One region of the Bradyrhizobium sp. USDA 3262 genome, then DNA from elsewhere that is predicted to be linked to it. Evidence: predicted binding sites of a transcription regulator. Region 1 holds the regulator's gene; each other region holds the start of a gene.

The links. The regulator PhoB, encoded in region 1, activates phosphate uptake and scavenging genes when phosphate is short. The targets are predictions, from matches to a motif close to TGTCATNNANCTGTCAT.
Region 2: a site for PhoB is predicted at 1,493-1,509, ahead of phnC (phosphonate ABC transporter ATP-binding protein). Genes of this name have one in related genera too.
Region 3: a site for PhoB is predicted at 2,154-2,170, ahead of ACVWYP_RS28750 (phospholipase C). Genes of this name have one in related genera too.

Annotation. Positions count from the first base shown of each region.
Region 1 covers NZ_JBSSCT010000001.1:2,046,688-2,049,963, reverse strand. Annotated here, with positions in the region: gene ACVWYP_RS09445 (GcrA family cell cycle regulator) at 1-212, shown strand, start outside; gene ACVWYP_RS09440 (IS110 family RNA-guided transposase) at 560-1,501, shown strand; gene phoB (phosphate regulon transcriptional regulator PhoB) at 1,581-2,291, opposite strand; gene phoU (phosphate signaling complex protein PhoU) at 2,438-3,154, opposite strand; gene pstB (phosphate ABC transporter ATP-binding protein PstB) at 3,262-3,276, opposite strand, start outside.
Region 2 covers NZ_JBSSCT010000001.1:3,579,854-3,583,129, reverse strand. Annotated here, with positions in the region: gene phnD (phosphonate ABC transporter substrate-binding protein) at 1-471, opposite strand, end outside; gene phnC (phosphonate ABC transporter ATP-binding protein) at 551-1,366, opposite strand; gene ACVWYP_RS16475 (chloramphenicol acetyltransferase) at 1,577-2,242, shown strand; gene ACVWYP_RS16470 (alpha-D-ribose 1-methylphosphonate 5-triphosphate diphosphatase) at 2,239-3,276, shown strand, end outside.
Region 3 covers NZ_JBSSCT010000001.1:6,116,479-6,119,754, forward strand. Annotated here, with positions in the region: gene ACVWYP_RS28745 (cytochrome-c peroxidase) at 1-322, opposite strand, end outside; gene ACVWYP_RS28750 (phospholipase C) at 432-2,078, opposite strand; gene ACVWYP_RS28755 (alpha/beta fold hydrolase) at 2,529-3,276, opposite strand, start outside.

The DNA.
Region 1 (3,276 bases):
ACAATGTGGTGCCGATGAGCCAGCGGCTGTCGCTGCTCGAACTCAACGAGGCCACCTGTCACTGGCCGGTCGGCGATCCCTCAAGCCCGGAATTCTTCTTCTGCGGCGGCAAGGCGCTCGGCGGCCTGCCCTATTGCGCGCATCACTCGCGCGTCGCCTACCAGCCCGCCGCCGATCGCCGCCGGCCGTCGGCGAAACCGCAGATCAAGTGAGCACTCGGGAAACTACGGAAGACCTGAAAAACAAATCCCCGCGAAAGCGGGGATTTTTTTATGGCGCGTGGCCCGTTACATCATCGGCGTCGTCCCGGCGAAAGCCGGGACCCATAACCACTAATGCGTGTTGTTAGAAAGCCGTCTGGCCCCGTGCCGATTACGCCGGCCGCGGCGTATGGGTCCCTGTGTCTTGGAAGTCTGTCAGGATGAGGGTGGGCGGGAAGCCGTTGGGTCCTTGGCGCTTGACGCCGTGAGCCGGCTCGGTCTCCCGCCCGTTCCATCTATCAACCTGAACAGTTGCACGAGGCTGCGCCAACAGACCTCGCATCACAGGGACAGGCACCGTGATCATAGCTCTTCGTTACGTCGGAATCGACATCTCCAAAGACCACCTCGACATCTTTGATGAGGCTGACGGCGTGCCGAGGCGCATTGCCAACGCGCCACAGGCCATCACACAGCAGGTGGCGCGTTGGCAATGCGATGCGCTGGTGGTCTTCGAGGCGACGGGTATCTATGACCTCGCGCTTCGCGAGGCGCTGCGTCAGGCCGGGATCCAGTTCGCACGGATCAACCCGGCCCGTGCCCGCGACTTTGCACGGGCCAGCGGCCTACTCGCCAAGACCGATCCGATCGATGCGCGGATGCTGGCGGCCTTTGCGCGGGCCATGCAACCCGCCCCCGAGCAGGTCGCCGATCCTGCACGGGGCGCCTTGGCGAGGCTTGCAAAACGGCGGGATCAGCTGGTCCTCATGCGCGCCCAGGAGAAGAACCGGCGCAGCGAGGCCGACGATCGCGCCATGGCCGAACGCATCGGCCGCCTCATCGAGGTCCTCGACAGCGAGATCGCCGAGATCGAGGCCGACATCAGCGCATTGATTAAAGCCGAAGCGGAGATCGCGGACGATGCGAAGTTAATGCGTTCGCTGCCCGGCGTGGGTCCCGTGGCCTGCATGCAGCTCATCGCGCAGATGCCGGAACTCGGGCGGGTCGGACCGAAACAACTCGCAGCGCTCGCTGGCCTTGCTCCCTTCAACGTCGACAGCGGCGCCTTCCGCGGCAAGCGCAAGATTGCGGGCGGCCGAAAGCGCGTTCGTGACGCCCTCTATATGGCGGCCCTCAACGCAGTTCGCAGAGCAGATCCGTTCAAGGCCTTCTATGCACGACTGCGACAGGCGGGAAAACCAGCCAAACTCGCCCTCATCGCCGTCGCCAGGAAGCTGCTCACGGTCCTCAATGCCATGATGCGAGACCGAAAGCCGTACCTGCAGACCAAACCAACATAACAGTTGCCGGCTCCCGTGCGCAATTGCGCACTAGGCCGGGACGACACCGTGCTACGGGATATGAATCCCGCAACGGCCATTACGGCTGCGGCTCGGCCTTGGCAAAGCGGTCGTCGAGCGCGTAGCCGGCGCCGCGCACGGTGCGGATCGGATCCTGCTCGCGGCCCGGATTGAGCAGCTTGCGCAGGCGGCCGATATGCACGTCGACGGTGCGTTCATCGATGTAGATGTCGCGGCCCCAGACGCTGTCGAGCAGTTGCTCGCGGCTGAACACGCGGCCGGGATGCTCGAGGAAGAATTCGAGCAGGCGATACTCGGTCGGCCCGAGATCGATCGGGCGGCCCGAGCGCGCCACGCGGCGCTTCTCGCGGTCGAGCTCGATGTCGCCATAGGTCAGCACGGTTGCAAGCCGCTCCGGGCTCGCGCGGCGCAAGAGGCCCTTCACCCGCGCCAGCAGCTCCGGCACCGAGAACGGCTTGACGATGTAATCGTCGGCGCCGGTGGCAAGCCCGCGCACGCGCTCGCTTTCCTCGCCGCGCGCGGTCAGCATGATGATCGGAAGCTGCTTGGTCTCGGGCCGCGCCCGCAGGCGGCGGCACAGCTCGATGCCGGACAGGCCCGGCAGCATCCAGTCGAGGACCACGAGGTCGGGAACGCGCTCCTTCAGCCTCGTGTCGGCATCGTCGCCGCGCCCCACCGTCTCGACATCGTAGCCTTCCGCATCGAGGTTGTAGCGCAACAGCGTCGTCAGCGCTTCCTCGTCTTCGACTACCAGAATGCGTGCGCTCATCGGTTTAAGTTCTTTCTCTGTGGTGATCCGTTGCCCAGACGCAAACCGAAACGCTTACTTCCTTGAGCATAGTCCCCGCGGAAACGAATTGTCGCGAGGATCGTCCAGTTTCACTCTTGCCGGTTTCGCGCTTGCCGATGATGCCTTCAGTTGCCCGGCACCGTGGTGGCAAAAGTGGTCATGTCCCCCTTCGGGCGCTTGTCGGTGATCTGCTGGCCCTCGATCATGTAGAACACGGTCTCTGCGATATTGGTAGCGTGATCGCCGATCCGCTCGATGTTCTTGGCGCAGAACATCAGATGGATGCAGAACGAGATGTTGCGCGGATCTTCCATCATGTAGGTGAGCAGTTCGCGGAACAGCGAGGTGCAGATCGCATCGACCTCCTCGTCGCCCTTCCAGACGTTCATCGCCGCCGGCAGGTCGTGCGCGGCGTAGGCGTCGAGCACCGACTTGACCTGCGACAGCACGAGGTCGGTCATGTGCTCGAGGCCGCGGATCAGCTTCAGCGGCTGGAAATCGCTCTCCAGCGCCGCGACACGCTTGCCCATGTTCTTGGCGAGGTCGCCGATCCGCTCGAGGTCGGTGGCGACGCGCATCGCGCTGACGATCTCGCGCAGGTCGATCGCCATCGGCTGGCGGCGCGCGATCGTCAGCACCGCGCGCTCTTCGATGTTGCGCTGCAGATTGTCGATCTCGATGTCGGCGGCGACCACGCGCTTGCCGAGCGCGACGTCGCGACGGATCAGCGCGTCGACCGACTCGGTAATCATCCGCTCGACCAGGCCGCCCATCTCGGCGACCAGGCGGGTCAACTCCTGCAGGTCGCTGTCGAATGCCTTGGCGGTATGTTCAGAAGCCATCGCTTGTCTCCCTCAAACCATGATCCCGGGGATCATGGTTTCGTGTCCTGAATTTTAGCATGCCCTGATCGGAAAACCGGTTTCCACTTTTCCGGATCATGCGCCGGTCAACCGAACCGGCC
Region 2 (3,276 bases), 1.5 Mb from region 1:
GCGCGGCACGTTGTTGCCGGACGTCGAATTCGGATCGACCAGGCCGAGATTCTTGCCTTTCAGGTCCTCGACGGTCTTGTACGGGCTCGACGCCTTGACGAAGAACACCGAGTAATAGCCGGTCGAACCGTCGGCGTTCATATCGTTGGCGAACGCGTCGGTCTTGACGCCGGTCAAGCGCGCGCGAGAGAACGAGGCCGAGCCGTAGCTGGCGATCTGGATGTTGCCGGCGCGCTGGCCTTCGATGACGGCCGCGTAGTCGTTGGCAATGCGCAGCGTGACCTTCACGCCGAGTTCCTTCGACAGATACGCGACGAACGGCGTCCAGCGCTCGGTGACGCCGGAGGCGTTCTCGGCCGGCACCACCGCGAAGGTGAGCTCCGGATATTTTGCCTTCCAGTCCTGCGCGGAGGCCGAACCGGCAAATGCCAGCGCGGCAGCGCCAGCCAGAATGATGCGACGAGTGAACATGACTACCCCTCTTTTGTCGTAGTTGCACCTGTTGGCCGGGCAAAATGCTCGGCCTCCCAGATTGAAAAGTGCGCGACGCTCAGGCCGCGGCTGCGGTGCCGAGTGCCGGCGCAGTTGCACCGTCGGGCGCGGGCAGCGGTGCCGCACCGATGACGTCATTGGCCTCGAGGTCATAGAGCTCGCGGGCGATATGGTCGGTGAGCGCCGCGGGGGCGCCATCGAACACCACGCGACCCGCGGCCATGCCGACCAGGCGGTCGCAATAGGTCCGCGCCAGGTCGAGCGAGTGCAGATTGCAGAGCACCGTGATGCCGAAATGCTTGTTGATGCGCAGCAGCGCATCCATCACGATCTTGGTGTTGCGCGGATCGAGCGAGGCGATCGGCTCGTCGGCGAGAATGATGTCAGGCTCCTGCACCAGCGCGCGGGCGATCGCGACGCGCTGCTGCTGGCCGCCGGAGAGCTGGTCGGCGCGCTGTGCCGCGAGCTGGGCGATGTCGAATTGCTCGAGCGCCGACAGCGCCAGCGCCCTGTCCTGTTCCGGCCAGACCTGCGCCAGCGAGCGCCATGACGGAATCTGGGCCAGCCGGCCCATCAGCACATTGGTCAGCACATCAAGGCGGCCGACCAGGTTGAACTGCTGGAAGATCATCGCCGAGCGCGCGCGCCACCGCCGCAGTTCCTTGCCGCGCAACGCGGTAACGTCGGTGCCTTCGAACAGGATACGGCCGGAAGTCGGATCGGCGAGACGGTTGATCATTCGCAGCAGCGTCGACTTGCCGGCACCGGAGCGACCGATCACGCCGACAAAGCTGCCCGGCGCGATCGAAAAGGACGCGTTGTCGACTGCGGCTTTCGTGCCGAACCGGCACGTCAAACCTTCCACCACCAGCATGTAATGCTCCAACCGCGCCTCGTTGGGCCATCGCTATCCCCGGCGTTTTACAGTTATGTGACGACAGCGCTGCGGTGCGGCGATCGTCCACACCCCTCCCTTGTCGCTCGCTTGCCGTCATCGCAACGTCATGATGTTGTCATCAAGCGTCCCGATGACGAGCACGCATCCCCGGAAGCCCAAGATTCTTGAAGATTTGCGGAGGCCCTGATGGCCGGAAAGACACTCTCGGTTGTGCCGACCGTCGACCCGACTGCGTCGGTCCGTGAGAGCGAGCTCGGCAAATATACCGAGGTCGGCGCGCGCACGATCCTGCTTGAAGTCAGCATGGACGACTATTCCTACGTCGTGAACGACAGCCAGATCACCTACACCTCGATCGGCAAGTTCTGCTCGATCGCGGCGATGACCCGCATCAACCCCGGCAACCACCCGATGCATCGCGCGACCCAGGCGCATTTCACCTACCGCGCCAGCGCGTATTTTCCCGGAGAGAGCGACGACACCGACTTCTTCAACTGGCGACGTGCGCATCACGTGCATATCGGCCATGACGTCTGGATCGGGCATGGTGCGATCCTGCTACCAGGACGGAACATCGGAACTGGTGCCGTCATTGCCGCCGGCGCGATCGTGACCAAGGACGTCCCCGCCTACACCATCGTCGCCGGTAATCCGGCGCGGCCGATGAAGCGGCGCTTCTCCGAGACGATCGCCGACCGCCTTGCCGCGCTCGCATGGTGGGACTGGGATCACGAAACACTTCGCCGTGTCCTGCCCGACTTTCGCAAGCTCGCGGTCGAGGAATTCCTCGACAAGCATGAGGCCGAGGCCGTATCCCAATCACAGAACAAACAACGGAGCGCCGCATCGTGACGGACATTTTCATCGAGGGCGGGCGCACGCTGGTTGACGGCGCCCTGGTCGAGACCTCGCTGCGGACCGCGGGCCGCGACGTCGGCGCGCTCGACGCCGAGCAGGGTCGCGCCGCGCTTCACATCGATGCCACCGGCCTGCTGGTGCTGCCCGGCATCATCGACCTGCACGGCGATGCGTTCGAGCGGCAGATGATGCCGCGCCCAAGCGTCGACTTCCCGACCGACGTGGCGCTTGTTGACAGCGACCGGCAGGCGATCGCCAACGGCATCACCACCGTGTTCCATGGCACGACCTGGTCGTGGGAGCCCGGCCTGCGCAGCGCGGAGAATGCGCGCAAGCTGCTCGACGCGATCGAGGCGCTGCGGCCGCAACTCGCCGCCGACACGCGCTTCCATCTGCGCCACGAGACCCACAATCTCGAGGCCGAGGCCGAGATCATTCAATGGCTCAGTGAAGGCCGCATCGATCTGTTCGCCTTCAACGACCACAGCAACGTCAAGCCGAAGAAGCGCAACCAGCTGGCCGAGCGCACCGGGCTCTCCGTCGAGGCCGTCAACGACATGCTCGACCGGGTCGTGGCGCGCCGCCCCGAGGTGCCCGCCTCGATCGCGCGACTGGCAGCCGCTGCGCGCGCGGCTGATATCCGTATGCTCTCACACGACGACAACAGCCCGGCGATGCGCCAGGAGTTTCGCACGCTGGGCGCTGTGATCGCCGAATTTCCCGTCAACGAGGAGACCGCGCGCGACGCCGCTGATGCGGGCGACTTCATCGTGTTCGGCGCGCCGAATGTGGTGCGCGGCGGCAGCCATACCGGCTGGACCAAGGCATCCGACATGATCGCACAGGGCCTCTGCTCGGTGCTGGCGTCGGACTACTATTATCCGGCGCAGCTGCTCGCGGCGTTCCGCCTCGTCGCCGACGGCATCCTGCCGCTCGCCAGGGCCTGGGACCTGATCTCGTCGGCACCGGCGCGCGCGGCAGGGCTCGCCGACCGCGGCGTGCTCGCCGCCGGCCGCCGTGCCGACATC
Region 3 (3,276 bases), 4.1 Mb from region 1:
AGGTCAGGCCCGGCACGGCGCGTGTCCCTTGCCGGGATTGCGCGGGCCCGCCGAGCATCACCGGTCCATCATTGGGCGGGCCGTAAGCGTGGTCCGGACTGTGGCAGGACGCGCATGACAACGCGCCCGACGAGGACAGCGACGCGTCGAAGAAGATCTTCTGACCGAGCAGCGCCATGGCGGACAGAGGGGCGACCGGCGGACGCCTGAGCTGCACCGGGTTCGGATTGGTCCCCGGAAGTCCCTGCGTCTCGACGGCCGCAACAGTGCCGGCCATGCACAGCAAGCCGGCGCCGAGAAGCCACAAGGTGCGGCGGTTCATGTCAGATCCAGTGTCGTTAAGCGTTTTCGCGCGAACTGGAGACCAGTTCGCGCGAGCAGAACGCGTCAGGGCAGAGCTTCGGTTCTGATTGGATCAGAACCGAAGGGCGTTAGTGGTGATGGTGATCATCCGGCGGGCTGACGATGACCGTTCCGGCTGTCGGATCAAGGAACAGCGTGTCCTGCCGGTACTCGTGGTCCTGGCCGTGGCCGCGCTCGAAGTCGAACAGGTCGGCGATCGATTCGACGCTGTCGTCGAACGAGCCGCCGCCAAGACGCTGGCCGTGCAGCCAGTTGTCCTCGATGAAGCGCACCACGGACGCCTGCGAGATGCGGGTGTGGCTGACGTAGTTGCGCTTGGCGAAGGGCGAGATCACCAGGAACGGGGTTCGCGTGCCGGGACCGCAGCGGCCGTTGACCGGCTGGCCATTGAGGCCGTTCGGCTGCGTCTGCTTGCCGATGCCGCGGCCGCACTGGCCGGGGCCGTTGACCTGGTCGGCGGTCGGGTCATACGAGGCGCTGATCGGCGCAAGGTACTGGTGATCGTACCAGCCGTCGGAGTCGTCATAGGTGATGATGACCGCGGTTTCGCCCCACTCCTTCTGCTTCTGCAGGAAATTGATCAGCTCGACATCGCCGGCCTGCTCGTCGAGCGGATCGGAGTTGCCGGGATGACCGTCCTGGTAGGCCGGCATCTTGATGTAGGAGACGGCAGGGAAGTTGCCGGCCTTCACCGCGGCGTAGAAGTCCTCGAGGTCGTAGGCGTGATTGGCCGGATCGAGCGTCTTGCCGCCGGGCACATAGGTGTGTCCGACCGCATTTACCGAGCTCGGCCGCGCATGGGTCGGGTTGGCCGTCGACTTGTAGTACTGGAACCAGGCGTGGTGCGGGATGTAGTCCACGACTGTGCCGTTGACGTTGCTCGAGAACGTGCTGCGGCCGCAGTTGGTGGTGCCGTTGCTGTTCTTTAGCGTCAGGTCGAAACCGCCCATGAAGCTGCCCCAGCTGATCTGCTCGGCATTGAGCAGGTCGCCGATGTTCTTGCTGGTCATCAGGACCTGGCTGGTCGTGCTCGAGCAGGCATCGTAGGCAGGGTCGGTATCACCGATCAGCGTCAGGCCGCCCTGGCCGTCGGCGATCGACGACGACGAGCCGACGATGTTCTGCGCACCGTTGGTCTGGCCGGCAACCACCTCGAGCGCGCCGGGCGTCGACGGACCAAAGGTGTCGGTCCAGTTGTTGTCGCTCATCGCGAAGTTCTGGGCGTAATTCCAGAACGCGGTGACGGTGTTGCCGTCGAAATAGCCCATCACCTGCCCGTTGGTGCCGAAGGCGCCGACGCCGCCGGCGGTGCCGCGACCGGTGAATTTCGGAAACAGGTCTTCCTTGCCGTTGTCGACCGCTTGCTGCTCGGGCGTGTAGGCGTGATTCTGCGACTTGGTGTTGGCCTGGGTGCGGTCGAGGCGGAACGGATTGGTCGCGCCGGTGCCGTTGGCCGGGTTGGTGTTCGGGTTGTTGGTCAACAGATTGGCGTTGGCGAGGTTGTTGACCTTCGGCGTATGCGGCTTCGCCGTGAACGGGATAGAGCCGGTCGGGTTGGTCGCAACAGGATAGGTTGCGAAGTAGTGATCGAACGAGCGATTCTCGTTGAAAATAACGACGAGATGCTTGATCGGCGTTTGGGTGTGGATGTCGTGCGGATGATGATCGTGGCCGTTATTGCCCTTGTTGTCGTCCTGAGCTGCGGCGCTGCACATCACCGCAGCGGCAGCAACCAGACAGACTCCGACCGTCGAAAGAAATTTGGCTTTCACCGTAGTGCCCCTTTTATTTTTAAGGATTTATGACGTCGACCTGCGACAAGTTATCCATCGCCGATGACAGCGCTGTGTCGATCGAATGAATGCGACGAATGATGATGCGCGCTCATGTCCGCATCGGTTGCAGCAGGCATCGAGGGACCAATCTTTGCGCGCATGACAGACGCCCTCCCCTTCCGTCTCACGCGAGCGGCTATCTGTGGACGCGGTTTCGGTCACAAGACATGGAATTGAATGACAGCAATCATGCGAACAGATTGTGCGCCGCCTGCTGTCGCGGCGTGCTCACGCCCGAAAAAAATCCGCGCCTTCCGAGGATGTTGCTCGAAAGGCGCGGATGCTTGGCCTGGTGGCGGATGAAGGCCGCGATTCAACTCGGCGTGAAGCCTACTCCTTCATTCCCGTTATTGAAGCACTGACCGCCCGCGGATCGCGCTGCGGCCAGCGGCCGCTCTCGACCTGCGACAGGAAATCGCCGACGATCCGGTTGTATTCGTCGGGCTCCTCGATGTTGATGGCGTGGCCGCAGTTCGGCATCACTGCGAGCGCGGCCGACGGGATGCTCTGCTTCATCAGGATGCCCGGCAGCAGGCAAGGCCAATCCTCGTCGCCGGTGATGATCAGCGTCGGCACCGTGATCCGCTTCATCTCGTCGACCAGCGTGTAGAGCGAGGGACGCTCCTTCTGCACGCCCTGCTGGGTATTGGCCGATCCCACCGCCGAATGCTCGGCCAGCATGGTCTTGAACTCGGCGTGGCCACGCGGGTCCTTGTTTTCATATTGCACGCGGGTCGGCCCGTAGGCGTAGCGCTCGGCGAAGGCCGGCATGCCCTCCTTGCGGATCATGCCCGCGATCACGTCGGCCTCGGCGCGAAACGTCTCGCGCTTGTCGAGCTCGGCGCCGTAACCGCAGCCGCCGATGCACAGCGACAGCGCCCGATCAGGGTGACGCAATCCAAAATGCAGCGTCGCAAAGCCGCCCATCGACAAACCGACGATATGCGCTTTCGGCGCGCCGATGTGATCGAGCACGGCCAGGATATCGTCGGCGGCGCGCGCCTGCGAATAGGACGAGACCTGCTCCGGCACATCGGACGGTGGGAAGCCGCGCGCATTGTAGGCGATCGTCCGGAAG